DNA from 4 places in the Aliiglaciecola sp. LCG003 genome. Region 2 is predicted to be linked to each of the others. Evidence: predicted binding sites of a transcription regulator. Region 2 holds the regulator's gene; each other region holds the start of a gene.
The links. The regulator MetJ, encoded in region 2, represses methionine synthesis genes. The targets are predictions, from matches to a motif close to TAGACGTCTAGACGTCTA.
Positions count from the first base shown of each region.

Region 1: metA (homoserine O-acetyltransferase MetA) is a predicted target of MetJ. The motif match lies at 4,027-4,044, and genes of this name have one in related genera.
Region 3: msrA (peptide-methionine (S)-S-oxide reductase MsrA) is a predicted target of MetJ. The motif match lies at 5,402-5,419, and genes of this name have one in related genera.
Region 4: metK (methionine adenosyltransferase) is a predicted target of MetJ. The motif match lies at 7,027-7,044, and genes of this name have one in related genera.

Region 1 covers NZ_CP128185.1:3,137,009-3,145,187, forward strand. Annotated here, with positions in the region: gene metH (methionine synthase) at 1-1,956, opposite strand, end outside; gene QR722_RS13700 (homocysteine S-methyltransferase family protein) at 1,970-3,025, opposite strand; gene metA (homoserine O-acetyltransferase MetA) at 3,037-3,963, opposite strand; gene QR722_RS13710 (hypothetical protein) at 4,085-5,164, opposite strand; gene QR722_RS13715 (DUF2802 domain-containing protein) at 5,388-5,804, opposite strand; gene QR722_RS13720 (chemotaxis protein CheW) at 5,872-6,366, opposite strand; gene QR722_RS13725 (chemotaxis protein CheW) at 6,392-7,105, opposite strand; gene QR722_RS13730 (ParA family protein) at 7,102-7,884, opposite strand; gene QR722_RS13735 (protein-glutamate methylesterase/protein-glutamine glutaminase) at 7,921-8,179, opposite strand, start outside.
Region 2 covers NZ_CP128185.1:4,033,702-4,041,880, reverse strand. Annotated here, with positions in the region: gene metF (methylenetetrahydrofolate reductase) at 16-897, opposite strand; gene metJ (met regulon transcriptional regulator MetJ) at 1,046-1,363, shown strand; gene QR722_RS17615 (hydroxymethylglutaryl-CoA reductase) at 1,632-2,807, shown strand; gene QR722_RS17610 (malic enzyme-like NAD(P)-binding protein) at 2,879-4,129, opposite strand; gene rpmE (50S ribosomal protein L31) at 4,468-4,680, opposite strand; gene priA (primosomal protein N') at 4,882-7,056, shown strand; gene QR722_RS17595 (SPOR domain-containing protein) at 7,280-7,852, shown strand; gene hslV (ATP-dependent protease subunit HslV) at 7,988-8,179, shown strand, end outside.
Region 3 covers NZ_CP128185.1:546,722-554,900, forward strand. Annotated here, with positions in the region: gene QR722_RS02270 (LodA/GoxA family CTQ-dependent oxidase) at 1-478, shown strand, start outside; gene QR722_RS02275 (NAD(P)/FAD-dependent oxidoreductase) at 490-1,578, shown strand; gene QR722_RS02280 (metallophosphoesterase family protein) at 1,562-3,373, opposite strand; gene QR722_RS02285 (esterase-like activity of phytase family protein) at 3,626-4,738, shown strand; gene msrA (peptide-methionine (S)-S-oxide reductase MsrA) at 4,788-5,324, opposite strand; gene QR722_RS02295 (thiol-disulfide oxidoreductase DCC family protein) at 5,445-5,900, shown strand; gene QR722_RS02300 (SDR family NAD(P)-dependent oxidoreductase) at 5,893-6,627, shown strand; gene QR722_RS02305 (sodium-dependent transporter) at 6,742-8,160, shown strand.
Region 4 covers NZ_CP128185.1:3,454,225-3,462,403, reverse strand. Annotated here, with positions in the region: gene xylB (xylulokinase) at 1-519, opposite strand, end outside; gene QR722_RS15090 (XylR family transcriptional regulator) at 703-1,875, shown strand; gene QR722_RS15085 (16S rRNA (uracil(1498)-N(3))-methyltransferase) at 1,968-2,696, opposite strand; gene QR722_RS15080 (hypothetical protein) at 2,823-3,002, opposite strand; gene QR722_RS15075 (mechanosensitive ion channel family protein) at 3,454-4,272, shown strand; gene QR722_RS15070 (M48 family metallopeptidase) at 4,329-5,135, opposite strand; gene QR722_RS15065 (hypothetical protein) at 5,252-5,710, shown strand; gene metK (methionine adenosyltransferase) at 5,786-6,931, opposite strand; gene tkt (transketolase) at 7,233-8,179, shown strand, end outside.

The DNA of each region.
Region 1 (8,179 bases), 900 kb from region 2:
TACACCTTTGGCTTGTAGTTTTTCACTGTCAACCATGTACTGCAACATTTCCTTGGCATCGGCAAACAGTTTGCTTGCCTCTTCCCCTACGACTTCATCGTTTAATATGCGTGGATATTTACCGGCTAACGACCAAGTTAAAAAGAACGGGGTCCAATCTATATAATCAATTAGTTCAGATAATTCGACGGAGACTTCGCTCACACCAAGCTTTTTCGGAACAGGAGCCTGATAGGCCTGCCAGTCACAACTAAAAGCGTTTTCTCTGGCTGACTGCAAGCTAATAGGCTTGCTACGAGGACGTTTACGGGCATGCTGCTCACGTACCGTGTCGTATTCTTTTTGCAGCTTAGCGACATATGCTGGTCGATGCTCGTCAGATATCAACTTCTGACACACGCCCACCGCACGACTTGCATTGGGTACATAGACGACCGGGGCTGAATAATTTTGTTCAATCTTAACCGCTGTATGCGCTTTGGATGTCGTGGCGCCGCCGATCAAAAGCGGAATAGTGAAGTTCAATCGCTGCATTTCTTTGGCCACATGAACCATTTCATCTAGAGAGGGCGTAATTAATCCCGATAAGCCGATCATGTCAGCTTGCTCTTCCTTGGCAACCTGTAGAATTTTAGCTGCCGATACCATTACACCCAGATCGATAATCTGGTAATTGTTGCATTGCAGTACCACGCCAACAATATTCTTGCCAATGTCATGTACATCACCTTTCACGGTAGCCAAGATGACTTTACCGTTGGTGGTGCCTTTGTCTTTTTCCAACTCAATATAAGGTTCTAAATAGGCAACGGCTTTTTTCATCACCCGTGCTGATTTAACCACTTGGGGAAGAAACATTTTACCTTCACCAAATAAGTCCCCTACTACATTCATGCCGTCCATTAAAGGACCTTCAATCACATGCAGTGGTTTTTCAGCCTGTAGGCGGCACTCTTCAGTGTCTTGCTCAATAAAATCGGTGATGCCCTTAACCAGCGCATATTCTAGCCGCTTACTAACCGGGAACTCTCGCCATTCAAGATTCTCTTTAGCAACAACTTTTCCGTCGCCTTGATATTTGGGCGCTAGCGCTAATAAATTATCGGTGGCGTCGGGGTGGCGATTGAGGATCACATCCTCTACCGCTTGCTTTAGCTCTGCTGGAATTTCATCATACACTTCAAGCTGACCTGCGTTGACAATACCCATGTCCATGCCCGCTTTAATCGCGTAATACAGAAACACCGAGTGCATAGCTTCACGTACAGGGTTGTTGCCACGAAATGAAAAAGAAATATTCGAAAGCCCGCCGGAGACATGGCAGTGGGGTAACTCTTGTCTAATTTTACGGGTCGCTTCAATGAAATCTACTGCGTAATTGTTGTGCTCTTCAATACCGGTCGCAACAGCGAAAATATTTGGGTCAAAAATAATATCTTCTGGCGGAAAGCCGAGTTTTTCGGTTAACAACTGATAGCTGCGCTGACATATGGCAAACTTTCGCTCTTGAGTATCAGCCTGGCCTTGTTCATCAAATGCCATTACTACGGTTGCCGCGCCATAACGTTTGATAAGCTTAGCTTGACGAAGAAATGGCTCTTCCCCTTCTTTTAAACTAATAGAGTTGACAATGGCTTTACCTTGCACACATTTTAGACCGGCCTCAATGACACTCCATTTGGATGAGTCGATCATAATCGGCACTCTTGAAATGTCAGGCTCAGAGGCAATGAGATTCAAAAAGCGCACCATAGCAGCTTCGGAATCCAACATGGCTTCATCCATATTTATATCGATGATTTGCGCACCGTTTTCTACTTGTTGGCGAGCAACATCGAGGGCGGTTTCATAATCCCCTTCGAGGATAAGTCGTTTAAACATGGCAGAGCCAGTAACGTTAGTACGCTCACCAACGTTGATGAATGTAGCACTGGCATTGGTTTGAGTTTGCGACACAGATAACTCCCGATTAATGCACAAAAGGTTCAAGTCCAGACAAACGCATTTTTACGTCATTCTGTATTGGTTTTCTAGGGGGGATCCCCTCAACGGCTTTGGCCATTGCTGCAATATGCTCAGGGGTACTACCACAGCATCCTCCAACAATATTAACCAGTCCCGACTGTGCCCACTCTTTAATATGTTCAGCCATTTCATCTGCTTCCATATCATATTCGCCAAATTCATTGGGTAGTCCGGCATTAGGGTGAGCTGAAACTAAACATTCGGCACGACTGGCAATCTCTTCAACGTATTGGCGCAGTAAATCAGGCCCCAATGCACAGTTAAGCCCAAATGAGATTGGATTAGTATGTCTTAGGGAATAGTAGAATGCTTCTGCCGTTTGACCTGACAAAGTGCGACCCGATGCATCGGTAATAGTACCTGATATCATAATGGGCAACTTGAAGCCCAATTCGTCAAATACCGAATCTACCGCAAAAGCTGCGGCTTTTGCATTAAGCGTATCAAAAATTGTTTCCAATAGAATAAAGTCTGCGCCACCTTCAATTAAACCATGGGTTGCTTCTTTATATGCCTCCACCAATTGATCGAAATTGACGTTGCGTTTGCCTGGGTCATTAACGTCTGGGGATATAGAAGCGGTGCGATTAGTTGGCCCAAGGACACCAGCCACAAATCTAGGCTTGTCAGGCGTTTTAGCTGTATATTCATCAGCGGCTTTGCGGGCCAATTTAGTTGCTTCAATATTTATTTCTTTGGCCAGCGACTGCATATCATAATCGGCCATCGCAATGGAGGTTGCATTGAAGGTATTGGTTTCGAGGATATCGGCTCCCGCTTCGAGATATTCACAGTGAATATCGTATATAATCGAAGGCTGACTGAGGACCAATAAATCGTTGTTGCCTTTCACATCACAATGCCAATCAGCAAATCGCTCACCGCGATAATCATCTTCGTCCAATTTGTGTTGTTGGATCATTGTACCCATAGCACCATCAAGGATCAGAATTCGCTGATTTGCCAATGCTTTAAATACTTCAATAGATCGATTGGCCATACAAACCCCTCTTATTTTTTGCTCGGTAATTCATCCAGATTATACGGTGTAGTCTGGTAAACATAGTAATTCAGCCAATTGGTGAACAATAAAGTCCCGTGCGCTCGCCAAGTTACCTTAAAAGGCTGGGTAGGATCATTGTTCTGATAATAGTTCTGTGGGACATTCGGTGCCTGACTATTTGCCAAATCCCGATGATATTCCTGATCCAAGGTATCAGGGTCATATTCAGGATGGCCGGTAATTAATACCGTACGCTTATCTTCAGATGCGACTATATAAGCCCCAGTCTGTTGTGAACTAGCCAATACTTTGAGACCCTCAACTTGCTCATAGCGAGACAAAGGGATTTCGCCATACCGGGAATGGGGTGCACTGAAATACGGGTCAAACCCTCGTACCAACTCATCGTGGGTATCATTTACTTTATGCTCAAATACGCCTGAAAGTTTTTCTGCTCTTAATTCGCGGTTAAAGCCGTAATAATGATAAAACGCCGCGTGGGCGGCCCAACATGAATACAATGTTGATTGCACATGACGCCTAGTCCAATCCATTATAGTGGTGATTTTATCCCAGTACTTCACGTCCGCATAATCCAAATGTGCGATTGGAGCCCCAGTAATAATAAAACCATCATAATTTTTATGGGCGATTTCATCAAACGACAAATAAAAATTATCCATATGAGATTTAGGCGTGTTCTTGGGAGCCTGATTATCGATACGGATCAAATCAATATTAACTTGCAAAGGTGTATTGGACATCAGGCGCAGAATTTGCACCTCTGTCTCAATCTTATTCGGCATTAAATTTAAAATACCTACTTCTAAGGGGCGAATATCCTGACGAGACGCTTTTTCGCTGTCCATCACGAATATATTTTCCGCATCTAAAATACTCTGTGCAGGAAGGTCGTTAGGAATACGAATGGGCATGTTCACTCCGAAGTTGAATTTGATGAGGTGAATTTCTCGCAACTCGAAGCAAAAGTCAACATCTTTACGTCTAGACGTCTAAATGGGTATTCGTTAGGCTGTGATGTTTACTTTTTTGTACTTAAGGGCATTCAATTGAATTTTCAGACCGATTTAATACCTGTTTGACGACGTTTTTAGCAGCAGTAACTTCTCCAAAATTTTTCAAGTCATTAAGCCAGTTTTGCAACAATCGCTCATCTGCACCTATTAGGTTAGCCCTTTTGACAAATATTGGGTTATAGGAAGTTTGTATCTGGCTGGCTTGTTCTCTATAACTTAAGTCATATCCGCTTTCACCGCGAAGATCCACAACCATGTTTTGCAAGTTCAAACCGATAGACTGGCTCTCTAAGGTTTTACTTCTGTGAGCGAGATTTCTGCCAAGTTCAAAACATGAATCTGCAATCTCAATATCGCTAATATTTGATTTACACCAGTTAAATATCCAATGAAATTGGGTTTGCTTAGTTGCTGCTTTACCCAGAGCAGCTACAAAATGGTTGGAGTTATATTCACCCTCTAGTTTACGCATTAGATTAAGAAAACGACTAATATCATCAGCCCAGCCATTACCAAAATAATTAGAACTGATGAGCTTGGCTATTGAATCCATTGTTTGTCGGTTGTGATTATGTTTTGCAAAGTAACTCGCGCTATTGAGCCACATCTCCCCGTTAGAAGATTCGGACATTGTCGCTCTTTGGATTAACTTGCCGGTGCATGCCATTGATTTTTCATTGGTAGTGCACAATCTGACGATCTCAAACATTACCTCAGGTTCATTAGGATATTGCTGATCATAAGATAGCAACAACTTCAATCGTTGCTGTTCGTTATCGATTGGACTAAAAAATGCGAAATTAAAATGATCTTCCTTGCTGTTTGAATTGGCAAGTGACATTAAATAGGCATTCAACCGATCATGGTCATCGCTGCCATAGTCATCAATATTTTTCTCACAGCTAGCAATATACTCATCCAACTTTGATTCAGTAGCACTGTCCTCAAGATCTTCTGAAAAGTTATCTCGCTGTAGCTTTTCACCTAAAGGTTCTTCATGTTCATACTGTAAGTTCGGATTGGTAAGTGAGCTGCTGTTGATGTGTTTATCGCCAGAACTAGTATTGAGGAGGTAAACTAAGATAAGCAAAACAACCAATAAGACCGCTTTAAATTTATTTAAAATATTTACCTCGATGCTTATCAAATAGGTAGCGCAAAGCCAATTGTTGAACGATGGCAAACATTAACGATATTTTAAATAGCGATGCCTGTCCACGTAATCTTCTGACGTAATCTTCACATAATCTTCTAATTTAAACAAAATAACAGGGAGCGTTGATTTTGAGACAGGGCAGGATAAGCACAGGCAGGGATAACGTTTAGCTTGAGCGGCCTTTTTTAATGGAAACTAATAATTCAGCTTCAGCTCGAGGTAGATCGCACTCTCGCATCAATTCTTCTACGCTTGCGCCGCCGTTGGCTAATTTTGTCGCGTGGGAATAGAGCCGAGTGTCAGGATCTTGATTTTCAATTTCGTGAATTTTATCTTTTAGATGATCAAAGGTCGCCAGTAGTTCTTTGACTTTAGCGCTAAGGCCATGAGCGCCGACACGAGTTTCATTTAATTCTTCAGTATGGACCTCAACCTGTTGTTGCAGAAAGATGAATTGCTCACTAATAGCACTATGTTGTTGTTCAAGTTGCGTAATCCGCCTTCTGGCGAAGAAAAGCGTAGCAAGACAGACGCCAGACAAAACTATTGCTACGCCCAGCAGAACAATAACCCATAATGTCATAGTGAATCCCAAACAAAAAACCCTGCTCATTCAGACCAGGGTCTAGTAAATATGCTACAACGAACTATTAGAGTCCGCTAATTTCATCCCACTCTTCATCGCTTAATAATTTATTCAGATCGACCAAAATCAACAATTCGCCATCTCTGTTACTGACGCCCTGGATAAACTTAGCACTTTCTTCAGTTCCAACATTAGGCGCACTGTCAATTTCTGAGGAACGCAAATAAACCACCTCAGCCACACTATCAACCAAAATGCCTACAACCTGCTCATCAGATTCGATAATCACAATTCGGGTATTATCGGTTATATCGGTTGGCGGCAAACCAAAGCGGGTACGAGTGTCAATTACAGTAACCACGTTGCCACGTAAATTGATAATACCTAGTACGTATTCAGGCGCGCCTGGCACTGGCGCAATTTCAGTGTGTCTTAACACTTCCTGAACCTGCATCACGTTGATACCGTAGGTTTCTTCACCTAATCGATACGTTACCCATTGTAAAACTTCATCATTACTGTCTACAGCGGCATTTTTCGTAATTCTGTCATCACTCATATGACTCGCTCCTTACAAGCTGCGTCTATTTACTATTACTACCAAGGCCCTTGTCTAACAAAGCGATTAACTGCTTTACATTCACAAGTGCGCACATTTTTTCTTTAACCATTCCCGCTAACCACTGACGCTTACTACTATCTTCGCGCCATTTCACATCAGCAGGCTTTAAGGTTGCAGTGGTGACTAAACTTTCGCATGCTAATCCCCAACCACTGCTGTCTAACATAATAAGATATTGATATTTTAAAGATTCTGCCAGTTTTTCGTCATATTTTTCTGGCATTACCCATTTTGCAGTGTCTACTACGTTTAAATTTTCATCTCTGTGCAGCATAACACCTTTAAACCAATCCGGTTTACCAAACAAAGGACCGATCTTTTCAATCTTATGGATCCCCCCCAGTTCCGTTAAGGGTAGTGCCAGCGTGAGCCCTGCCACTTTAAAAAATAAAGCTTGAAAGTCTCCGGTAGGAATATGACTTACCGTTGCTGTCTGAGATGCATTTCCAGCCTCTTCTATGTCGACCTGCAAAACCGTTTCTTTAATTGCGATTTTATCTGGTGTGACCGCTGGCGTTTCAACTATCTTATCAACGTCAACATCTCTCAGATTAGCAGACTTGAGCAACTTGGCGACACTTTCGCTCTGAATAACGTCTTTTGGCGCCTCTTCAGTCAATAAAGAGGTTAAATAATCTTCAACTATCTGTTCTTTTGCAAACACGCCATTATTCATTTTATATAGCCAATTTTTGTCTGAAGCTGAGTTAATAAACTTTTGTAAGCGTAGACCCCTCTGGATTTTGGGCAAAATACCGAAGGCGGCGTTTGCGCCTGACTCGCATCTCTAAAACGAGTGTCAACTGGAATCACACCCGACCATACCTGACCGGTATACTTACGACACAACTCTTGATAGGCATCTGCCGCTGCATTTACGCGCTTATCGAACATAGTAGGAATGATCAGATGTTCGAATTGTCGGTTTTGCGACTTTGCCATAATCTCCAATGTGTGCATCATTCTCTGTAGCCCTTTTAAGGCCAGAAACTCGGTTTGTACGGGTATTAACATTCGATCACATGCAGCTACCGCGTTAACCATTAAGACTCCTAGAACCGGCGGACAATCAATAAGAATGTAATCAAAGTCATCCGCTACCAGTGCAAACGCCTTTTTCAAAATCAGCCCCATTCCACTTTGGGTACCCATGGTACGGTCCAATGTTGCCAGCGCCATAGAGGCTGGCAAGATAAACAAAGAATCCAATTTAGTCGAACAGAGTGAATCCAGCACTCGATCACGATCTAACTCATCTCCCGCCATAAAAACATCATACACACTGCTAGATAACTCTTCTGAGTCAACCCCAAAATAATAACTTAACGAGGCCTGAGGGTCGGTATCCACCAGCATAACGCGCTTACCTTGCTGAGCAAGGAGGCCGCCTAAAGTCACTGTAGTAGTAGTTTTACCTACACCGCCTTTTTGATTGGCTATCGTCCAAACTATCAATTAGTTGCTCTGTTCATTGGTTGCACGTTATTTTTCTTATTTTACCTGCATTTCTGACAGTATGCTCTTAGCAATTTCTCCAATAGGCAGGTTGCGTGAAGCGATATTTGCCACAGTTACAGCCTGAGGCATACCATAAACTACGCTAGTGTCTTCGTCTTGAGCCCAAATGGTCGCGCCTTTCGTCTTCAACGCACGACTACCTTCTTTACCGTCAGACCCCATACCTGTCAATATGATACCTAATACATCCCCGGCAAATACCTCACTTAATGAAGTAAATGTAACGTCTACA
Region 2 (8,179 bases):
TTTAGTTTATAGGGTTTAGCCGCGAACGCCTAGTAAATGACAAATTGCATAGCTTAATTCGCTACGATTTAAGGTATAGAAATGGAAGTCTCGAATTCCCTCTTTAGCCAAAACCTTGACCATATCCATGGCAATACTGGCGCCTAATAGATTTCGTGTTGTTTGATCTTCTTGGTCAAGCCCATCATACATTTTGTGTAACCAACTGGGCACATGTACGTTTGTGAAGCCGGCAAAGCGTTGTAATGTTTGATAATTGGTGACCGGTAAAATGCCGGGAACTATGTCTAGGTCTATGCCTGTCGCTGCCGCTCGGTCGCGAAATCGTAAAAATACTTCGGCATCAAAAAAGAACTGACTAATTGCCTGAGTCGCACCGGCCTCCGCTTTACGTTTCAGGTTGAGTAAATCAAATTGCGCATTGGGCGCCTCAGGGTGTTTTTCAGGGTAAGCGGCTACTGATACATCAAAATCAGCCACGTCTTTTAGCAGAGCAACTAAATCGGCAGCGTACATATCTGTTTTGGTCATGCCCTGAGGTAAATCCCCCCGCAAGGCTACAATTCTGCGAATACCACTATCCCAATAGTCTTGTGCGATTTGCACTAGTTCTTCGCGACTGGCGTCTACACAGGTCAAATGAGGTACGGCGGCCACACCGGTTTCCGCCTGAATACGTTTGACCACATCATGAGTCCGATCTCGTTCACCACTATTCGCACCATAGGTAACTGACATATATGCGGGCTTTAGCGGCGCTAGACGGTTAACCGATTTCCACAGGGTTTGTTCCATTTTCTCTGTCTTGGGAGGGAAAAATTCAAAAGACACATTTATTCCACTTAATTCAGCCATTGTCTGGTTAAGCGATTCAATACCCTGGGCGTAAGACACCATGTAACACTCCAAAATTCAATATAGTAAACAATTAGCCGTTTAGACGTCTAAACTAAACTGAGTTGGCTAAGCCGTCAAGATGTTTAGACATCTAACTGACTTACGGTTAGAATTTCCGTTTATAAGAAAGATTAAAAAGAGCATCAACATGGCAGAGTGGAACGGAAAATACATACATCCCTACGCTGAACACGGTAAAAAGAGTGAGTTGGTAAAGAAAGTCACGGTCTCAATTCCACTCAAAGTGTTAAAAGTATTGACGGATGAACGCACTCGTCGTCAAGTCAACAACTTACGGCATGCAACCAATTCAGAATTATTGTGCGAGGCATTTTTGCACGCATTTAATGGCCAACCCTTGCCCGATGATGATGATCTACGCAAAGATAACCCAAATAGAATTCCAAAAGTAGCCCGTGAACTGATGGAATCAATGGGTTTGGAGATTAAAGACAGTGAGGAATAAGCTGTAAAAGGATGTTTGTCGCACACGCTCCTGCTTATAAGGGCAATCAACAAGATTCAGAGCACTGCACCATAGTCTCATAGCACCACACCCCAAAGTGGTGCAAAAACTAGTCTTATCTCGGGTAGACTTTAGCCCGAGTTGAGATTATTGAGTATTTTCAAGCTTAACTTCATACTTTGGTCATTTTAGTCCCATACTATTATCTGGCAAGTACTTTGCATTTTATATGTAGCGAGTACCCGGACTATATTTAAGGATTATTTAAATGAGCAAAACGCCACGCATTCCCCGTAACACCATGAATGATTACAGTAACGAGTGGGCGCAAAAACGCAGAGAGTATCTCACTCAACAGACCGGCACTGAATTACCTCACACAGGCCACTACTCCATCGACCCCGCAGCCCTGCCTGGCAATATTGAAAACTTTATTGGCGTGGTACAAATGCCTGTAGGTATTGCAGGTCCAATTCAGGTCAATGGTGAATACGCCAATGGTTTATTTCATGTGCCATTGGCAACCACAGAAGGTACCTTGGTAGCCAGCTATAGCCGTGGTATGCGGGTGGTCAATGAGTGTGGTGGGGTGAATACCACAGTGGTTGAACAATTTATGCAACGAGCCCCAGCGTTTATTTTTGACAATGCTAGACAGGCGAGAGACTTTGGCGCTTGGGTAGTTGAGAATTTTCAAAAAATTAAGCAAGCTGCTGAAACCACTACCAGCATCGGCAAGCTAGACCACATCATGCAGTGGTCAGTATCTAAAACACGTTACTTGCGGTTTAACTACACAACCGGTGATGCCGCAGGACAGAACATGGTGGGTAAGGCCACCTTGGCAGCTTGCGAATGGATTTGCGCGAACTACCCAGGTGGTTGTCAGTACTTACTATCTGGCAATATGGACACGGATAAAAAACACTCTCATTTAAATATGCTGCACACCCGGGGTAAACGAGTAATAGCTGAAATTGTCCTCAAAAAAGAAGTGCTTAAAAAAATAATGAAGGTGGATACCAAGATGCTAGCTAAGGCAACTGTGTTGGCCAACACGGGGGCGTTAATGGCGGGCGCTGCGTACAATGGTCCCCATTCAGCTAATGGGATTGCTTCTATATTTATTGCAACGGGTCAAGATGAAGCCAATGTTGTAGAGTCCCATGCCGGGTTACTTTCCCACGAATTATTGGACAACGGTGACTTTTACTTATCGATTACTTTGCCATCTTTGATAGTGGCGACGTATGGCGGTGGAACCGGATTACCAACTCAAAAGGAATGTCTAGAACTAATGGACTGTTACGGTAAAGGCAAAGCTAACAAGTTAGCTGAAATCGTTGCTGCCACCGTGTTGGCCGGCGATATTTCGCTTGCTTGTGCTGTGATTGGTGGGCATTGGGTCAGCAGTCATGACAAGCTTGGGCGCAATCGAGACTAATGCAAAGTTGTTGTGTGGTAAAAGCTGCTTGGTAGGGCGAGTCTTACACCCTGCCAGCAACTATTGAACCGTCATAACTTGTCTAAATAATTAGCCGGTAAGCGGTCTAGCCGTGCAACGCCAGAGGCAATCGCTGCTTGTGCTACAGCAGTCGCGACTCGCTTGCAAAGTCTCGGATCCATAGGTTTGGGAATGATGTATTTGCGGCCAAACTCCAAAGCATCGATTTGACTTGCAGCCAAGACCTCTTGCGGGACGAGTTCTTTGGCGATGGCACGAATAGCTTCTACAGCTGCAACTTTCATCTCATCATTTATGGTTGAGGCTCTGACATCAAGGGCACCACGGAAAATAAATGGGAAACATAAGACATTATTAACCTGATTAGGATAATCAGAACGGCCAGTCGCCATTATCAAGTCATCACGCACTTGATGGGCCAACTCTGGTTTTATTTCCGGATCTGGATTTGAACAAGCAAACACTACCGGATTATCGTTCATTAGTTTCAGTGTTTCAGGGGGCAGTACATCTGGTCCAGACACGCCGACGAATACATCCGCATCTTCCATTACATCCTCTAAAGTACGTTTGTCGGTATTATTGGCAAACAATAATTTGTGTGGAGTCAGATCGTCTCTTCGGGTATGGATCACACCTTTACGGTCTAGCATATAAATACGCTCTCTTTGCGCGCCACACTTAATCAATAATTCCATACAGGCAACGGCTGCAGCGCCAGCGCCCATGCACACGATAGTCACGTCGTGAATAACCTTACCTTGGATTTCCAGCGCATTAAGCATACCCGCAGCGGTCACAATGGCGGTACCGTGTTGGTCATCATGAAACACTGGGATGGAGCAACGCTTGATCAGCTCTTGTTCTATCTCGAAGCACTCCGGAGCTTTGATGTCTTCAAGATTAATTCCTCCGAATGTATCAGCAATGTTAGCAACCGTATTGATGAACTCTTCGGTTGTACGGTGCTTCACTTCGATATCAATGGAATCAATGCCAGCAAAGCGCTTGAACAATAACGCTTTTCCTTCCATGACAGGTTTGGATGCTAAAGGCCCTAAATTACCTAAGCCAAGAATGGCAGTGCCATTGGTGATGACAGCCACTAAGTTGCCTTTGCCGGTATAGGTGTATGCGGCATTAGGGTCAGCAGCAATTTCTCTGACGGGTTCCGCAACACCAGGACTGTACGCCAAGGCCAAATCGGTGACACTTTCCGCTGGCTTGGTAAGCTCTACACTGATTTTTCCCGGAACGGGTTTAGCATGATAATCCAACGCTTTTTGACGAAAATCAGACATACGTGTCTTATTCCTTAATTTGTAGGGTGAGTATGTTGTTTTTTTGTTAGTGGTTTATTGTTTTTATTTTGGCCACTGCAGGCAAATGTAACATAGGCTTAGGCCGAAGACATATCAGACAAGAGAATAAATAACATTCACCAAACGCATGTTTATCTGCCATCTTATTCAAAGTACTGATATTCAACAGTAAACAAACACTGGATGCTGTGGGCAATAATGTCAGTTTAGCTGTTTTTTAGTGTGCTGGATGGCAGAATGAGGCTGTGATTATTTAATATTTAGCAGGTATAAAAAAAGGCGCATAATGCGCCTTTTTAACAATAGATTGACTGGACTTACTTCTTGCCCAATGCACCAAAACGTTTCTTGAACTTGTCAACACGACCACCGGTGTCAACGTTACGTTGCTTACCAGTGTAGAATGGGTGACAGGCTGAGCATACGTCAAGGTTGATGTCTTTACCTAAAGTTGAACGAACAACAATTTTATTGCCACAAGAGCAAGTTGCTGTCATTTCATTGTATTCTGGATGAATATCTTGTTTCATATGGATTACCTCATTTCTGGGCCGTATCGCTATACAGCCCGAAGCTGCACACCATACGCAAATTAAATTAAATAGCGGCTTGCCGCAAAGAGGCGCGCATATTAATGTAAAGAGCGAGACGGATCAAGGAGTTTTGCTTGATTGTTAACCAAAACCATTGCTTTGATATATAAAAATAGCCGGAATAGCCAAATTTAAACCATGCCGATTTATCAAGTTGCCCTAGCGTTACCCAAACGACAACTTTTCGATTACCTGAGTGATCAAACTGATATTCAAGTAGGATGCCGCGTGCGTGTTTCTTTTGGACCACGTTCGATGGTCGGAATAGTGACCGGAACTGTCGCTAGTTCGCCGCATTTTGCCAAGTTAAAAGCTATCTCACAGTTACTTGATCAGCATCCGGTATTGGACGAGTCATTATTATCTCTGTGTCATTGGATGGCGCAATACTACCATCATCCCATTGGTGAGGTGCTGCATGCTGCCTTACCAGTTGCTTTGCGCAAAGGTGAGTCAGACCAACCAAAACCAATTGACTATTTGCGTCTATTAGATGAAAGCCAACTGGAGGTGCCAGAGGCTATTAAGCGCGCCAAAAAACAAGTCCATTTGTTTCATGCCCTCCAAGAGGGGCCGCAATCCTTGACCGGACTTAAGCAACACTTCAGCGATAGTGTGATCAAGGGCTTGGTTGATAGGGAGATTGCCAAAATAGAACCTATCGCGGCTGAGATACAGACAAATTTGTGGCTCAAACTTGAGGTTGGGGACAAGCCTACACCCAATGTGGAACAAGCACTAGCAATCACTGCGATTACCCAAACTTTGGGACGTTATGCCTGCTTTCTACTCGAGGGTATTACTGGAAGTGGTAAAACAGAAGTTTACCTACAAAGTATTGAAGAGGTGCTATTAAACAAGCAACAGGTTCTGATATTAGTTCCTGAAATTGGTTTAACCCCCCAAACGGTCAAGCGTTTTGAAAAGCGTTTTGGCCTGGAAGTCGGGGTCTTGCATTCAGGGCTCAGTGACAATGAACGTTTAGTGGTGTGGCAAAAAAGCCGACGGGGTGAAGTGGCTATTGTGATCGGCACCCGCTCCGCTATTTTCACGCCTATGCTCAATCCCGGCATGATCATCGTAGATGAAGAGCACGATTCATCATACAAGCAACAAGATGGCTTGCGTTATAACGCGCGGGATTTAGCCGTACTAAGAGCAAAAGCGCATAATGTCCCACTGGTGTTGGGATCCGCCACTCCTTGCTTGGAAACATTGAACAATGCCCTCACCAATAAATATCAGCATTTGCAACTGATTAGGCGGGCCGGCAATGCGTTGCAAGCAAAGCAAAATGTATTGGATATTACTAACCAGCCTTTGGTTGCTGGCTTAGCTCAGGGCATGCTGCAGAGGATGGAGCAACACCTCAATGCGGGCAGCCAAATCATGTTATTTGTGAATAGACGGGGCTATGCCCCTGCTTTGTTGTGCCATCATTGTGGTCATATTGAAGAGTGTAAGCGCTGTAACAAGCCTTATACGGTGCACAAAGCATTACATAAAATACAGTGTCACCACTGTGGCTCCGCCCGCTCTTTGCCTTCTTCTTGTCAATCGTGCGGCCATCATGAGTTGGTTACCCATGGCGTCGGCACCGAGCAGTTAGAGCAAAGTCTTAAAAAGCGCTTTGCGCAATTTAGTTCAGTCCGAATAGACAGTGATAGTGTGCGCGGTAAAACCAAATTGAATGATTTACTGGAAGAAATCAATCGAGGCACCCATCATATTTTGATTGGTACCCAAATCCTCTCCAAAGGACACCATTTCCCTAATGTGACCTTGGTGGTGATCCTCGATGCAGACGGAGCCTTATTTAGCGCCGATTATCGTGCCCCAGAGCATCTAGCCCAACTTATCACCCAACTCTCCGGCCGCGCTGGCCGAGCGGAAAAACCCGGGGAGATGTGGCTGCAAACCCATCAGCCAGGACATCCACTGCTGCAAGACTTAATTCACAACGGCTATGGACATTTTGCCCGTCATGCCTTGTTAGAACGTAAACACGCTGGACTACCACCATTTTGTTTTCATACACTGTTTCGAGCCGAAGCCAGTCACATTGAGTTGGCCTTCGAATTTTTGTCCCAAGTGGGGTTAATGCTGACCTGCCTAGGGGTCAAAGTTATCGGCCCAATTCCTGCCATTATGGAAAAGCGTCAGGGCCGCTATCGTATGCAGCTGTTGCTGCAAGCCAATAGCCGTTCGTTGTTAAATAAAGTCATCGCCAGTCAAGTTAATCAGATTGAGTCTTTACCTATCACGCGCAAAGTACGGTGGTCGATTGATGTCGACCCGCAAGACTTCATGTGAGATGAAATAGGCCAGCGAGGTGAACCCCCAGTTGTGTGACTCAAGTGTCAATTGCCATATCAATAAACAAGCCGCCTATGCACTTTTCATCTTGGTTTCCATAGCCTATTCGCGTTACTATTTGGCTTAACTACAATCCTGATGTCAGATAGCATCAGGTCTTAAATGTTAAACGGTTTGACATAACTTCGCACCTCAGCAGTTTGGGTAAAAAAGCAATAACATGGCTCACAAAGATTTTGTAAAACGCGGCCAAGTGCCGAAAAAAAAACCTCAATCGAAAAACGCCCCAGCGCAGGTGAAATTGCCTTGGATACGTATTGTAGTGACCGTCTTATTGGTGGTGGGATTTGTATATTTTTTATGGTCAATAAGTCGCACAGATGTTGAAATCTCTGTGCCTGAGGCTGTCGAATCAGCGACTCCTGCCACAGAGCAAGCCACCAGCACAGATGATATAGAGCCGTTACCAGACATGCCTATTGAACGTTACAGTTACCCTGAAGAATTAAAGCATGGCAATGTCGAAATTGACCGCAAAGAGCAACAAAAGTCTGAGCGTCCCTACCTTATGCAGTGTGGTTCGTTTCGCAAGCAAACTCAAGCAGATGAAATGCGCGCTAAACTGGCCATGCAAGGCCTCGAATCTCAAGTGAGACGCAGTGAAGGTAAGAATGGTCTGTGGTATCGGGTGGTCTTAGGACCTTATGACTATAAACGTGATGCCGAGGCTGATCGCCATATTATCCAAAAAGTTGGTATCGGAAGCTGTCAAATCTGGTATTGGGATCTATAACAATACTGACTATGTTTTGTCCCAAGCCGATTAAAAGCTTGAAAATTTCGCGCCACTCCCCACATATACTTCATTGAAGTGCCAGCGACCCAGTTCTAGGGTGCTGGCTTACCCTATCGAGATCAAGGAGTCGCAGTGACTACAATTGTATCAGTACGTCGCAATAATCAGGTTGTCATCGCTGGAGATGGCCAAGTTTCATTGGGCAATACCGTTATGAAAGGTAATGCTCGTAAAGTACGTAGGCTATACAACAATAAAGTAATTGCCGGTTTTGCTGGTGGCACAGCTGACGCCTTTACGCTATTCGAACGCTTCGAAAGTAAA
Region 3 (8,179 bases), 920 kb from region 2:
GGCAATTCCTTGGCATTGCGATACCGCAAGTTGTCGAGATGGCTATGAATCAAAATATGATCCTTATGTGCCCACATTCTGGCCTGCTCGTGTACCGAATAACATATTGAGTGAGGCTATGTATAACAAGGTACTAGATAACAACTTATCGGCGCAGGAGCGTAAACAATCATTTGCCTATCGTGAAGCTTGGTTGAATGACTTGCCTATTGAAGAGCCAGTGACTTATACCAAGCAAATCAATGGGATGATCAAACATTTCGATAGTTTAGCGATCGTGCAGCAATCTAAGGAGACCAACTCGGATATTGATTTTCCGCCAAAGATGCAAATTGGCATCACCGCGCCGAGTGTTAAACACGGGGCTTATCAAGGGTTAAAAAGCACAGATAATGGACGCCCTATGCATAGTGAGGGTCAGCGCAGTAAAGTTGATTTACGCCACACAGAAAAGGTCAATCGATTCAACAAAAAATAATAGGGTTTAGTATGCCAATCCAGGTTACTGCAGACATTGCGATTGTTGGCGCTGGGGTCGCGGGCTGCATAGCCGCGATTGCTTTAGCGCCACATTTTAATGTCTTGCTCATTGATAAAGACGCGCAACCCCCAGCGCGTATTGGTGAATGCTTACCCGGCGTGGCCCTGCGTATTCTTAAACAACTGAATATTGAGGAAGCATTCACCCAACAGACCCATTTAGTCAGTCAGGGGATGGAGTCATATTGGGGTAGTGATTACAAGCAAATAACAGACAACATAACCAACCCTGACGGGTTTGGCTGGTATTTAAACCGCCCTGAATTTGAAGTTTTACTTCGAAAAACCGCACTGGCGCGCGGTGTAAACTGCATGTGGCAGACCAAGCTTATTGGCAGTGAATCTTGTTTGCAGGGGTGGCAACTTATCACTGATGTCGCCGCGCCAATTAGGGCCAAATTTGTGATTGATGCCGGAGGCCGGCAATCGCCCTTTGTGCGCCATCGCGGCATCGTGCGCCAACAACATGACAAGTTGGTTTCCTGTTGGCTCACTGTACCCGATCAAACTGAATATCGTATGGGGGTGATTGCCGCGAGTGAAAAGGGCTGGTGGTATAGTGCTCCCATCCCCGGTAACAAACGAGTGATTGCCTTTCAGACCGACTCTGATTTACTGCCCCCTGCCACTCGACACGATCTCGCGCCGCTGATGGAGCACGCCAATTTCTGTCCAGAAATTGCCGGTTTACTCGCCGACAAAGCCGCTGATTCAATCGAATATCATGGCGTGACTACGGCTAATTCCTCAAGGTTGGTAAGGGGGGCGGGTAGCAATTGGGCAGCACTTGGAGACTCGGCGGTCAGCTTTGATCCCTTGTCATCACAGGGGATGTACAATGGGATGGCCAGCGCGATGCAGTTGGCTGAAATATTGATACTCAAAGGCATGTTTGACGATCACTATCAAAAACAACTAGATAATATTTGGCACTCATACTTACAACACAAAAACCTGTTCTATCGGGCGGAAACCCGCTGGAAACAACGGGAATTTTGGCAAAGAAGGATCAAAATACAGGCTAGCGAGCAAACTTAGTTTCCTCACCCTTTGCACTAATTACCGATGCGTCTACTTGCTTACAACCATCATGCAGCTCTAATAATCCTATTCCAGAACCATTGTGCAAGGTGCGCACTTTGTCATTATTGGGTTTTCGATGTTTAATCTTCATATTGCGTCTTTGGGTGAGCCAGTTCAGTGGTGACTTTGGATGAAACAAAATGCGATTGAGTCGGTCAAACCAAGTGAGTAACTTTTTGGGAAACTCGTTTTTAATTCCGCTGCAGGTAATTTGCGTGATCTGTGGGCTGTTGCGACGGAATTTTAAAGTAATGTCGTAGACAAATGAATAGTGGACATCGCCAGACAAGATCACAAAGTTGGGTGGGGTGCGAAAGTGGCGGAAAATATTCAGAATAACACTTGCAGTACCCTTGTGGGCCATCCAATTTTCCGCGTCTACCATCAGTGACTTACCAAAAAAGGTGAAGATCCGCTGGACCGTCTCAATCAATTTTACTCCGAATATCGGCGCGGCAGACACCATGATCACCGCGTCTTGACCAATCAGTTCCTGCTGCAATTCACATAATGCTTCCCAATCCATCAAACCCGAAGGTTTGACTAAACTTGACTCAGAGCGCCAGCGTTGGGTGCGGGTATCCAACACAACCACTTTAGGTTGGGTGTCTAAGGCAAAATGCCATTGATCCCAATCTAGCAGAATATCAATAACCCGATCATGCTCAAGGATACCTTGAGTGGAAAATTTATCGCATAACTGCTGGGCCAACGGAGTCATTTTAGCAGTGTCATTGGCCCAACCTTGGCACAACCAATAGCCAATCAGAGCGTTACCAACGATCCGCCGAGCAAAGGGATTATTGTAGACGGCGTCTTCCCAGCCCCGGGTTAAATTCCAGTCGTCAGTCACATCGTGATCATCAAAAATCATGTACACAGGTACGTGCGCTAACGCCCGACGAACCCTGCTCATACCCTCTGCAAAATCTTTTACCAGTGGCAATTCAGTATGAAAAATATCTTTAAATTGTGTGGGTATACGTTCATCCATCATATTTAGCCGCCGCCACATCTCAGGTGACCATATCAACGTGTACATCGCCATTACTTCAGCAAAAGTGACAAGGTGATTATTCGCATTTACCGAGGTGAAAATTGGTTTTTTCTTACCCGCGAAAAAATACGATATTACCGTCTGGTGGGCAACATCATCGGGTAATAGCAATGGGCGTTGATAATAGCACTGCTCATTAGTAAGTAATTGCTTACCATCGGTAATATCTTCTATAAGTATGTCTTCATCGTATAAGCCTAAGATTTCAACAACTTGATGAATAGCCACTAGCGTCGGGCCTGCCACATCATCAACATAAACCTGATCGCCACTCATTATCAGCATGTCAACCTGTTCATCTGTCTGATTCAAGGCTTGCTGCAATTGACTGTCAACCGCCAGCAATCCATCATCGCTAGCATGATGAGGTTTGCGACAAGAGCCGTGCAACACTCGGCTAAGCTGTTGATTAAAAACAAAGCTAGGAAGGTGCTGATCTGGGTATAAAATATCGGGTATTAGCTCGGCTAACCCTTGGATCTCATGTTGTGGGTTGGTGACTGAAAAATCATAATAGTAACGCTGACCATCGCTAAGTGGTTGCTCTGGTACTAGGGTGATGACACACACATAGGCATGAACTCCAACTCGTACTCTATGGATTTGCTCATCAAAGAGCCAGGTATCCAATATGCTCTGGCGCTGGGTGTTCTGTAAACTAAAGCGTATCGGGCAGTCAGAACTAGTCATCATCCAAAATGTTAGACTTTTAGAGGTTACTTTCCTCACCATGGGACCAGCCAGAAAAGTTGGTAAAACTGAAGGTGAAGTTGACTTGTGCAAATTTTCTCGCAAAACGACACTACGGTAAAGATAAATGGGATTTCATAAGTCTGCACCAAATATACTTCTAGGATCAAATTTAATCGCTTTTTTGCTAGCTTACACTTGATATTAATGAGCGATACCTTTATAAATTCGGTCTGTTGAGCGCTAGGAACCTCCATGAACAAATTTCCCATTGCTTTTTTGCTAGTTATTTTAGGATTAATGGGCTGTGCAGAGACGCCTCCCAAAAATACTGAACTCCATTTACAAGGCAAATGGCTGGTTGAGGCTAATGGCGAAGTTATGCTTGATCCTCAAACTTCTGGTCTCAAAGCGTGGCGCGGAAAACTTGTCAGTGTTTCTGATGGCAGCGCCCATGTTTCTCAACGAAAGAAGCTGCATATAATTGATCCTGAATCGGCTAGCTTACAAGCTCAGCCATTAAAGATGATAATGTCTGACAAAGTTGAAAAAAGTTGTTTTGCAGATTATCTAGCCGATGCACCTGATTTAGAAGCCATCGCAGTTGACCCCCGCGATGACCGTGTATTTGTTCTGGTAACGGAAGACGCCACCCGCAGTTCTGGCATGTCACAAGCCTGCCACCTGCGTTACAAAAACAGCGGTTCCACTGATTATCCGACAGTGTTGATAAGGCTAGAGCTGCAAGCAGACAATACTGTATTAATGACCGATGTACGGCCAATTCAATTTGCTGAATCGTTCGCGGTGGGGAATTTTCCCAATGATGGTATTGAAGGCTTGTCATTTGCGCCAGACGGTACTTTGTACCTTGCATTAGAAAAAGATAAAAAGTCCAATGCTCGTATATTTTCCATCAAGATTGATGAGCAATTTTGGCAAACTGAAGAGTTTGCTCAGGTAAGTGATCCCCAATTAGAATTTCCTTCTATTTCATCGGGTAATCATCCGATAAATGGCATGGACTATTTCGCTGTAGAGGGGCACAAAGGGTTTTTGATCGCAGGAGCGCGCAATGATAGCCAGTTATGGGTGATTGACCTAGAAAAGAAAATACCTACCAAAGTACTACCCTTACAGTTTCTTGCGCCAACGGGCAATGATGAGCCTAATTGTCAAAAATGGGAAGTGATGGACAACGCTTCGTTAGAAGGCTTAGCAGTGTCTGGTAACACTATCTGGACAATTAACGACCCGTGGAAACTGCACTACATGGACAATGTTCAATGTGAAGCCAACAGGGCTAAATATAGCAAGATGGCCCCATTGTTATTTTCATTATCAGCCGATCCTGCTTGGTTTGAATAGCCTGGCCACATCCATTGGCCGCTATCTATATTTACTGCAAAATCTAATGTTACTTTAAGCGACTGGCGAAGTTCTTTTTGAATTTTGCCAGCTTGGGCGCAACCACCATATTGCAATATTGATTTTGCGGATTATTGGTAAAATAATCCTGATGGTAATCTTCAGCTTGAAAATAATTGTCCACCGCTGTAATTTCTGTCACCACTGGGTCAGGCCAAATTTGCTGTTGCTCAATTTCGGCTATAATTTGCTCTGCTTGGGCTTTTTGCTCATGGTTGTGAAAATAGATCGCACTACGATACTGAGTGCCCACATCGTTACCTTGTCTATTTAACTGAGTAGGGTTGTGCAGTGCAAAAAAGATTTCCAACACGTCTCGATAGCTTAACGTATCTGCATCAAAATTGACCCTCACAACCTCTGCATGTCCGGTATTGCCGCTACAAACTTGCTCATAGCTAGGGTTATCTGTTTGTCCATTCGAATAGCCCGCGTAGGCCGACTCTATACCTGCCACAGAATTAAACGCCGATTCGATACACCAGAAACAACCGCCTGCTAATGTTGCTTGCTGAATATTTGCCATTTTATGCCTCGTTAACCAATTATCTATCAAAGATGGGTTCGAAAAGTATTTAGATCAAGTCATCCATCATCATTTGTTTTACGTATAAGCTTATAAATTATTAGAACGGAGTATATGCCGGTGCAGTTCAAATTATTTTATGATGGTCTCTGCCCGCTTTGTATGTTGGAGATACGCAAGCTTGCAAACTTGGATCATCAGCTAAAGATTCACTTTGTCGACATACAAGCAGAACAATTTGCCCATGATTACCCAAGTTTAGATAAGGTTGTTTTGAGCAACAGAATTCACGCTCAGCTAGAAAATGGGCAGTTTGTTACTGGCCTAGATGCCAACTTCGAAGTATGGAAGCGTGTTGGACGAGGTTGGATTTTTGCACCGCTACGGTGGCCATTGGTCCGTTGGTTTGCAGATCGAGGCTACAATTTTTTTGCAAAACACCGTCACCGTATATCTTATTTAATTACCGGTAAAAAGCGCGCTCTATACTGTACTCCTTTGACTTGCGCCGGTGTGCAATCCAGAGATATTCCGTCCACTCAAAGCAAGATTAAGGTTGCACCTGCAGATGAGTAAAGGTAACGCACTAGTGATCGGTTGCTCCGGCGGCATTGGTAAAGAGCTGTTAAAGCAGTTGCTCGTAAGTGAGCAGTATCAAACTGTCTTTGGCGTATCTCGTTGTGTAGTCACCGATAAGGTTGCAGGGGTAAACTATTATCAACTGGCAGACCAAGATGAGAACGCTATTGAAAGGTGCATCGACTCGCTCAGGCAGCAGGGGCAGTTTTCATTGGTCACAAGCTGTATTGGCGCGCTTCACGGCCAGCAAAATGGTGTCAATCTTGCGCCTGAAAAACGCCTCGAAGATATTTCTGCCCAACAACTGGCCAGCTATTTTCACATCAATACTATTATTCCCATGCTTTGGTTGAAACATATACTGCCATTGGTCAAAGGTCACAACAAAAGTCAGGTGGTGTTATTTTCTGCTCGGGTTGGCAGTATTAGTGAAAATAACTTAGGCGGTTGGTACGGCTACCGAGCGAGCAAGGCAGCCCTCAATATGCTGATTAAAACTAGCCAGATTGAATATACTCGTAGGGCGAAAAATGTTGAACTGGTCAGCTACCATCCCGGCACCGTAAATACAGCCCTCTCTGAGCCATTTCAAGCCAATGTGCCGTCTGGCAAGCTATTTGATGTTGAATTTACCGTGAGTCAATTGCTTACCCATTTAGCCAATCTCGAAATTGAAAATGCACCCCATTATATCGATTGGCAAAATGAAACAATAAAGTGGTAACCAATAGTTCCACTTTTCGTCGAGCTTTAGTTCTCGAGGCAAAGACATTTTCAAATTAGCCTGCTACCATCGAACGTTAAACGACTCCTAAAATAAGAAAAAAAGGAAAACAACATGGCAGCTCGCGAACAGTTTGGTTCTCGTCTCGGGTTTATTTTAGCCGCAGCAGGTTCCGCTGTAGGTATTGGCAACATGGTAGGGTTTCCGGTAGCGGCAACCAAAAACGGCGGCGGAGCATTTTTGATTATGTATGCCGTGTTTGTGGTGTTGATCTGTTTACCGGTGATGTTGGCAGAAATGTCAGTTGGGCGCAGAAGTCGCAAAGATCCTCTGAATGCCTATGCAACCTTAACTAATAATGAGCCCCACTGGCGTGTGGCGGGATGGCTGTCAATCATAACACCCTTCATGATCGCGGTATTTTACCTAGTGATAACCGTGTGGATTTTTGGCTATTTGTTCCAATCCGCCACCGGTAATTTAGATAAGTTGGCTGATCCCGCCACCTTCGGTAATTTTATTCAATCCTATGAGTTATTCATCTATATGGTCGGGGTGCTGGCTGTGGTGTATCTAATTCTTCAAGGTGGGGTGAAACAGGGGATCGAAAAAGCCGCTAAATTTATGATGCCGGCATTGTTTGTGATGTTGATCGGCTTGGTTATTTTTGTGCTTACGCTGGACAATGCGTTTGCCGGTGTTGAATATTATATTGTGCCTGATTTTAGTAAAATTGACGCGTCGGTTGTCAGTGCCGCGCTATCCCAAGCATTCTTTTCGCTATCCTTGGGTATGGGGATAATGATCACCTATGGCTCTTATTTGGACAGTAAAAGCGATGTGCCCGGTTCAGCCAAGTTCGTGGCGCTAGCAGACACAGCGGTAGCGTTCATTGCTGGTCTACTGATATTACCGGCGGTCTTCTCATTTAATCCCAATACGAATACCGCAGATCTAAGTGACTCTTCAGTTGGGATGATTTTCACTTTCCTACCAAAAATATTCCTAGCGCTGCAAGCGTCTGTTGGTTACGTGGGAGCAAGTTTTGTTGCTAGCCTGTTTTTCCTACTGGTATTTTTCGCGGCAATAACCTCCCTAGTATCCATTTTTGAAGTGCCAGTTGCGGCCTTTATGGAATCGAGAAAAGCGTCCCGTAAAAAGGCCTTAAGTCTAATGGGATTATTGTTAGTGGTGACTTCTGCAATCGCTTCTATGTCATTTGGTATTTGGGATCAGGTGACCACCTTTGTCAGCTATGCAGGCCAAAATAAATCGTTGTTTGATGTGATAGTCGATGTGTTCTACGACACTATTTTGCCGCTCAATGGTTTATTAATTTGTCTATTCGTTATTTACCGTTGGAAGAAAGAGAATTTCAACGCAGAACTGGACAAAGGTTCGCCAAACTATGAAAACAGTTTATTTGAAAAGTATGTAGATTTCTCAGTTGGAACCTTCATACCGGTCATCTTATTTTTAGTTTTAGTTAATACCATTGCGCTTAAATACTTTGGTCAAGCACTGATTGGCTAATGCCAAGTAAATTGCTTTT
Region 4 (8,179 bases), 580 kb from region 2:
GCCTGCTGAATCAGACATATCGGATGCGTAGTCACCGGTCAGTAGAAATCTTAAATAGTCTTTGGGCAACAAAACTTTATGAATTTGAGCGAATAATTCAGGTTCATGTTCCTTGACCCACAACAGTTTAGGTGCAGTGAATCCAGGCATCATGATGTTGCCGGTAATGTTCCGGCTATTCGGAACGAGCTTTTCCAATGCTTTACACTGTGCTTCGCAGCGACCATCGTTCCATAAAATCGCGGGTCTGAGTATCTGATTGTGTTTATCTAGCAAGGTCGCGCCATGCATTTGTCCAGACAAACCTATTGCCTTAATCTTTTGCATGTCATGACGACTGGCAAGGGCCTTCATCGCCCCATCGAATGCCAGCCACCAATCATTGGGATCTTGCTCGGACCACAGCGGTTGAGGGCGGGAAATAGCAATGGATTCTGATTGGCTATCAACTAACCCACCATCCTCATTCATGAGGATAACTTTTATACCTGAGGTACCTAAATCAACGCCAAGATACATAAATTGCCTTTTACACCAGTTTTTTGATTGCAACATAGTCGAATATGCGCAATTTTCTAGCAATTATGATATTTAATAATTAAATTTCGTAATCTTTGTGTTTTGTTTTAATTATTAGATTTAGTATTAAGATGAATGAATCTGTAAAAACATAAGATTTTCTGTTTTACTAAAGGTGTATTGATGTACAAAGCTAAGCACAGTATTTCGTTACTTTTCAATGCTAACAAAGTCTATGACCGTCAGGTTATCGAAGGTATTGGTCACTACTTACAATCATCCAAAGTAGATTGGGATGTGTATCTTGAAGAAGATTGTCTAGCGCGATTAGAACATATTGAAGAGTGGGTAGGTGATGGCATCATTGCCGATTTTGATGATCCATCCTTCCAAAGTGCACTGAAAAACATCAAGTTACCGATCATTGGCGTCGGTGGCTCCTATGAAAATGAAGCCGACTATCCGGATGTTCCTTATGTGGCTACAGATAATTTGGCCGTCATCCGTTCGGCCTATGAACATCTAAAGCAAAAAGGATTAGAGCGTTTTGCATTTTATGGCTTTCCGCCGGATCAAAACCACCGCTGGGCAATTGAACGTGAAAATGCCGTGATCAAGTTATGTAAATTAGATGGCTATGAATGCTCTATCTATCGAGGCCATCCTACCCGGCCAGAAACCTGGCAATATAGTATGAACCGTTTGTCTGACTGGTTGCAGAGCCTTCCCAATCCAGTGGGTGTGATTGCCGTCACAGATGCCAGAGCACGACACTTATTACAAGCCTGTGATCATATAGGCAAGATGGTTCCTGAGCATATTTCCATTGTCGGGATAGATGATGATGACATCGCCCGCAACCTGAGTCGGATTAGCTTAAGTTCGGTGACCCAAGGGTGCTTTGAAATGGGCTATCAGGCCGCAAAGTTACTTCATCATCGCCTAGATAATCCTAATCTGAAGAATAAAATCGTCAAGGTCCCACCAGTGGGAGTTGCACAGCGACAATCGACAGACTTCAAAGCGTTGAAAGACCCTTATGTTATCCAGGCAATGCATTTCATTCGCCAAAATGCCTGCAGAGGGATTAAAGTGGATCAGGTGTTAGATTACGTTGGTATTTCTCGGTCTAATTTGGAGAATCGTTTCAGTGAAGGGTTAGGACACAGTATCCACACTGAAATCCACAACGAAAAATTAACTCGAGCTTGTAAAATGCTGCAACAAGGTGAAGTACAAACCAGTGAAATTGCCAGTATTTGTGGTTACCCATCTTTGCAATACATGTATGCAGTGTTTAGAAAACATTTTGATAAAACACCAAAAGAATATCGTGATGAGTGTGCGGCCAGTTAACTATTCGTTAGCCCGTTTTTTTATGGGCTAACGGCATCGTTTTTGCTAATTTAAAGACTATTAGCGGTGGCCAAGATAGTTGAGACCTTGAGTTACAGATCACCATGGATAGCCTGTAATGCCGATATGGCTGCAATGGCTGCCGTTTCGGTACGCAATACCCGAGGTCCCATCTGCGCGGTTTGAAAGCCTGTTTGTTCAGCAGCGTAAATCTCACTGTCGGAAAATCCTCCCTCTGGACCTATCAATAATCTGACACCTGCTGCAGGAATCGTCAGATGTTTAATGCTTTTGTCTGATCTTGGGTGCAAGGTTAAGCGCAATTGATTGGTGGATTGGCTCACCCAATCGCTAAAGGAGATGCAAGGGTTTACACTAGGTATAATGTTCCGACCACATTGTTCACACGCTGCAGCGACTAATTTTTGCCACTGCTGCTGCTTCTTAAGCCACCGGTCTTGGCTCAATTTCACCCCACAGCGCTCAGTTAAAAGGGGAGTGATTTCATCCACTCCCAGCTCTACCGCTTTTTGTATGGCAAAATCCATCCGGTCGCCTCTGGATACTCCTTGGCCCAAGTGGATTTTAAGAGGAGATTCAACACTGATTGATAATTTTGCATCCACCATGGCGCACACCTGACGTTTTTTAACCACCGTCAACTCAGCGCTATATTCATTGTTGTCACCATTAAACAGCACAATGGGGTGACCTTCGTTAAGACGCAAAACATTCGCTATGTGATTGGCTGCATCAGCACTGAGTTCGACCACCTGGTCTACGACCAATAGGTCGGGATGAAAGATTCTGGGTATACGCATAGTCAAGATTGCACGAGTAAGTTTAGATATTGAATATGGTATCAATCATCGAAAGGATGACAAGCGGTTAATTGAGTTGGCCGGAAATGAAATCGGCAGACCCCAGTCTGCCGATAATTATTTAGCCTAATTTACGTTAATCGCATCAGCTTGATTAAGGGCGGCTTGCTCGATGTCAGGACTCTTTTGCTGCTGAATTACAGCTTTGTGTCTGCGGGCGTGTACGGTATTTTCACCTGTGTCTTTTGAGAGACAAAATATCAAAAGAATCACTAAACTCAGGAAAATTAGTGAGATAATTAACATTTTCAATTCCTTTAAAAATATTACGCTGACCCTATCTAAGGGAGCGTAATTATAGCAGCGTTTTGTACAAATGTTGAACTTCCTACATTCATAATCCGGTATTTTTTTAAATAACTATTAAATTCAACACATTAAATTTTTACTTATTTTCAATGGGGAGATTCTAAAGCGTAATTTTGACAGGACAATGACAATGAAGTGGAAAAACACCACAAGATCTCGTATACCTTTGTAAGTGATCAACCCTTAATCTGTAAGCCTTTTGCGCATTATTTGTTTAATCGCCCTTTGGTCAAAATAAAGAGTGCATATCTTATTGATTCGTCTATCATTTCGACGTGGAAAGATGAACTTGGACTGCTCACACTCGCGTGCATTATTTATGTGTTGCTTTCGAGCAGTCGAGCTATTCCACCATACTAATAATCAAAGCAAGCTCGGGAGAGAATTAATGGAAGACATAAATGTGTCAGAATTGGTCGAAACGTATTTGATCCCATGGGGAACAAATATCATTTTCGCACTTCTGATTTATTTCATAGGTAAAATTGTTGTCAAGATGCTAGTGAACGTATTTGGCAAAGTGTTAGGCCGTTCTAAATACGACGATATGCTAATAGATTTCTTAAAATCTATTGTGCATGCAGTATTGATGTTGTTCGTTATTATTGCCGCGTTAAATGAGTTAGGTGTTAACACCACATCAATGGTTGCTATCTTAGGTGCTGCAGGCTTGGCCATAGGTTTATCTTTGCAAGGTTCTTTACAGAACTTTGCTTCAGGTGTGATGTTGCTAGTTTTCCGCCCCTTTACTCGTGGTAATTTTATTGAAGCAGGTGGTACAGCTGGTGTGGTTAAAGATATTACTATCTTCAATACAATAATGACTACTGGTGACAATAAAGAAGTTATTGTGCCTAATGGCGCCATATACGGCGGGAATATCATAAATTATTCAGCTAAAGAAACACGTCGTGTTGATATGGTTGTGGGAATTTCTTATGACGCAGATCTGAAAAAAGCCAAAGAAGTGCTAATTGAAATGGTTAATGCTGATGAGCGGATCTTAAAAGAGCCTGCTCCAACAGTAGCCGTTGCAGAACTAGCAGATAACAGTGTTAACTTCGTGGTAAGACCTTGGGTTAAATCTGCTGATTATTGGGCAGTAAAATTTGATTTCACTGAAGCTGTGAAATTACGTTTCGACCAAGAAAATATCGGTATTCCATATCCTCAAATGGATGTACATTTACATAAAGTAGAAGACTAAACATCTTTTGCTTAAAGAATGCCGCTCACCTAAGGTGAACGGCATTTTTTTTTGGCTTATTTATGACAATTAGGTTTGTCGTTAGTTGAAGATGCGAGCTGTTGTGCTTTTGCCATATTGGCCTGTAAATCTTTAATCCTAGTGTTAGGAGATGGATGGGTAGACATAAATTCCAGTGGACGATTACCACCACTTGCTTTATCCATGTTTTGCCAAAGATTAACCGATTGACGAGGATCAAATCCTGCTCTTGCCATTAAATCCAAACCAATTAGGTCTGCTTCACTTTCATGGGTGCGGCTGAAGGGCAATTGCACGCCTACTTGAACGCCCACACCTATGGCCGCCATAATCATATTACTGCTGCCGACTTCATTACTTTGCAGGATTTGATTGGTCGCCTCTAGACCGATTCCGATGAGGGCCGAGTTAGACATTCTTTCGTTACCATGTTCTGCTATTACATGGCCCACTTCATGGCCAATTACGGCGGCCAGTTGATGTTGATTTTCAGCCACGTTTAACAGTCCAGTGTATACCCCAATTTTGCCCCCTGGTAAGGCGAATGCATTAACTTGTTCATCTTCAAACACCACTAATTCCCATGTTCCATCGAACACCTCTTTTGGTACATGCTTGGTAATATAAGAAGCCACACAGGTCACAAACTCATTCTCTACTGGCGTTTTCGAGACCTTTTGTTCAGTTTTCATCGAATCAAACGCTTGGGTCCCCATATCCGCTAATTGATTTTTCGAGTACAACTTCAATTGGCTTCTGCCTGTGGGAGATGTTGCGCAAGCAGCAACCAAGGTGGCAGTTGTCGCTGCAATGACTAATGATTGTAAAAACCTTTTCTTCATCGTGAGTATCCATTACTAAGTGGTAAATATAGGGTTATTATTCTACAGCTTGTTAAGCTTAAATTCAGAATTGGAACTTTATTATAAACTCTCTTGAAAATTAAACTGACGAAATTATGAAAACACCCTTAATTCCATGGCTGAGTGTTAGTTTGCCATTTCTGTTAAGTTGTTGCGCGACTTCGCATGATAATTATGCCGACAGAAATCAACTAGTAACCGACTTCTATGCCCACGTTGAAGCTATTAATGATGTTGAATTTGAGTCTCAAGTGGGCGAAAGCATGGCTGTATGGGGGCTGTGGGGGGCATTAGAAAATGCCCATGGTAATAGCGCAGATATGCTCGTTGGAGCCACAGTCAGTGCGTTCTTTGGTGGATTGATTACCGCGTTGTCCGAAGGACCAAGATATGGTTATGAATATCATTTGCTCGCTGTGGATGGTGACTCGGTGATTGTTGTTTTGGATTATTTCCCTGCTGAGGAAGGTCAATGTGTCAGAGTCAGAATGGCTAATTCGGTCAGCGTAAAAGCCACTGATGCAGGTTTCTGTTATTCAGATGACGAATATTAAGACTGGTACCCAGCCTTATGCTAAAAAATATAAACGGCACCCTAAGGTGCCGTTTTTCATATTAAGCAGCAAAAGTTATATAGCGGCTTTGAGTTCTTCTGCTTTATCAATTGCTTCCCAAGGAAACTCTTCGCGACCAAAATGACCGTATGCAGCTGTGGCTTGATATATTGGGCGCTCTAAGTCGAGCATTTTGATCAATCCATAAGGACGAAGGTCAAAATGTGCACGGACCAAAGCGGTCAACTGGCTGTCAGACAACACACCTGTTCCAAAGGTTTCGATATTTATTGAAGTAGGCTCAGCTACCCCAATTGCATAAGACACCTGAATTTCACAACGTTTAGCTAGACCCGCAGCAACGATGTTTTTCGCCACATAACGTCCTGCATATGCAGCAGAACGGTCAACCTTAGAGGGATCTTTACCAGAGAAGGCACCACCACCATGTCGAGCCATACCGCCGTATGTATCAACGATAATTTTACGACCCGTTAGTCCGCAATCCCCCATTGGCCCGCCAATTACAAAGCGACCGGTCGGGTTTATCAGATACTTAGTTGACTTGGTTAGCCACTTTTCAGGCAGCACGGGCTTAATGATTTCTTCCATCACCGCTTCTTGCAAATCTGCTGTACTGATTGAATCACAATGCTGAGTGGACAACACAACTGCGTCAATACCTACTGGTTGGTTGTCTTCATAAATAAAGGTCACCTGGCTTTTAGCATCAGGACGTAACCAATCTAACTTGCCACTTTTCCTGATCTCGGCCTGACGCTTCACCAATCGATGAGAGTAGGTGATAGGTGCTGGCATTAGGACATCGGTCTCGTCACTTGCGTAACCGAACATTAGTCCTTGGTCACCAGCGCCTTGATCTTCTGGTCTGCTGCGATCAACACCTTGATTGATATCTGGAGACTGTTTACCTATGGCGTTAAGGACCGCACAAGAATCAGCGTCAAAACCCATATCCGAATGGGTGTAACCTATTTCTCGAACCGTTTTGCGGGTAAGTTCTTCAATATCAACCCATGCAGAAGTAGTGACTTCGCCACCGACCAAAACCATACCTGTTTTGACATATGTTTCGCAAGCTACACGAGCTTTGGGATCTTGGATGAGAATGGCATCTAACACGGCATCAGAGATTTGATCTGCGATTTTATCCGGGTGCCCTTCAGAGACGGATTCAGATGTAAATAGGTGTGTTGTCATCAGTATTCCTAAACAATAAAAGTAGAACTTAACGTAATAACGTCATCAATAAGGTCATTGTAACTTGAAAATAGTAAATTACCAGTCTTTCCATCTAGACGTCCAAATGTCTATCCGTTCAGAATGGTTTCCACTAAAACGTAAGCAAAAAAAGTATAATCAATAATGAATAAGCGTTGCAGTTCATCTGTGGCTAGTAGAAAATGACCAGCCCAAATTGAATACAAGCTAACTAATCAGTGTCTTACGCAATCCTGCCAGACTTTGATCAAGCTTAACGCAACAAATTGCAGGAGACCTTATGCCTTCACGTCGAGAACTCGCCAACGCCATACGTGCTTTATCCATGGATGCAGTCCAGAAAGCTAACTCAGGACATCCTGGCGCCCCAATGGGTATGGCTGATATAGCTCAGGTGTTATGGAGTGATTTCCTAAACCATAATCCAGCCAATCCAGACTGGGCTAACCGAGATCGCTTTATCTTGTCGAATGGCCATGGTTCGATGTTGATTTATTCGCTACTGCATTTGACGGGGTACGAGTTACCCATTGAAGAATTGAAAAACTTCCGCCAATTGCACTCGAAAACACCAGGTCACCCAGAATACGGTTATGCTCCGGGTGTTGAAACCACCACAGGTCCACTTGGGCAAGGTGTGAGCAATGCGGTCGGTATGGCAATTGCCGAAAAAATGCTTGCTGCACAGTTTAATCAACCGGGTTTCGATATCGTAGATCACTTTACCTATTGCTTCCTAGGCGACGGCTGCTTGATGGAAGGTATTTCCCATGAAGTCTGTTCATTGGCAGGCACCTTGGGTTTGGGCAAATTGATTGCATTTTGGGATGATAATGGCATCTCAATCGACGGTGAAGTTCAGGGATGGTTTACGGACGACACACCTGCACGCTTTGAATCTTACGGCTGGCAAGTCATTGCCGATGTAGACGGTCATGATCCTGAAGCGATTAAAGCCGCAATAGAAACGGCTAAGTCTGATATAACTCGTCCAACTATGATCTGCTGTAAAACCGTTATAGGGTTCGGCTCACCAAACAAATCCGGCAGTCATGATAGCCATGGTTCTCCTCTTGGTACAGATGAAATTGTCGCTACTCGCAAGGCATTGGACTGGAAATATGATGCCTTTGTTATTCCTGATGATATATACGCTCAGTGGGATGCTAAAAAATCTGGTGCAGATAAAGAGCAGCAGTGGAATGCGCAATTGGCTGATTACCAAAG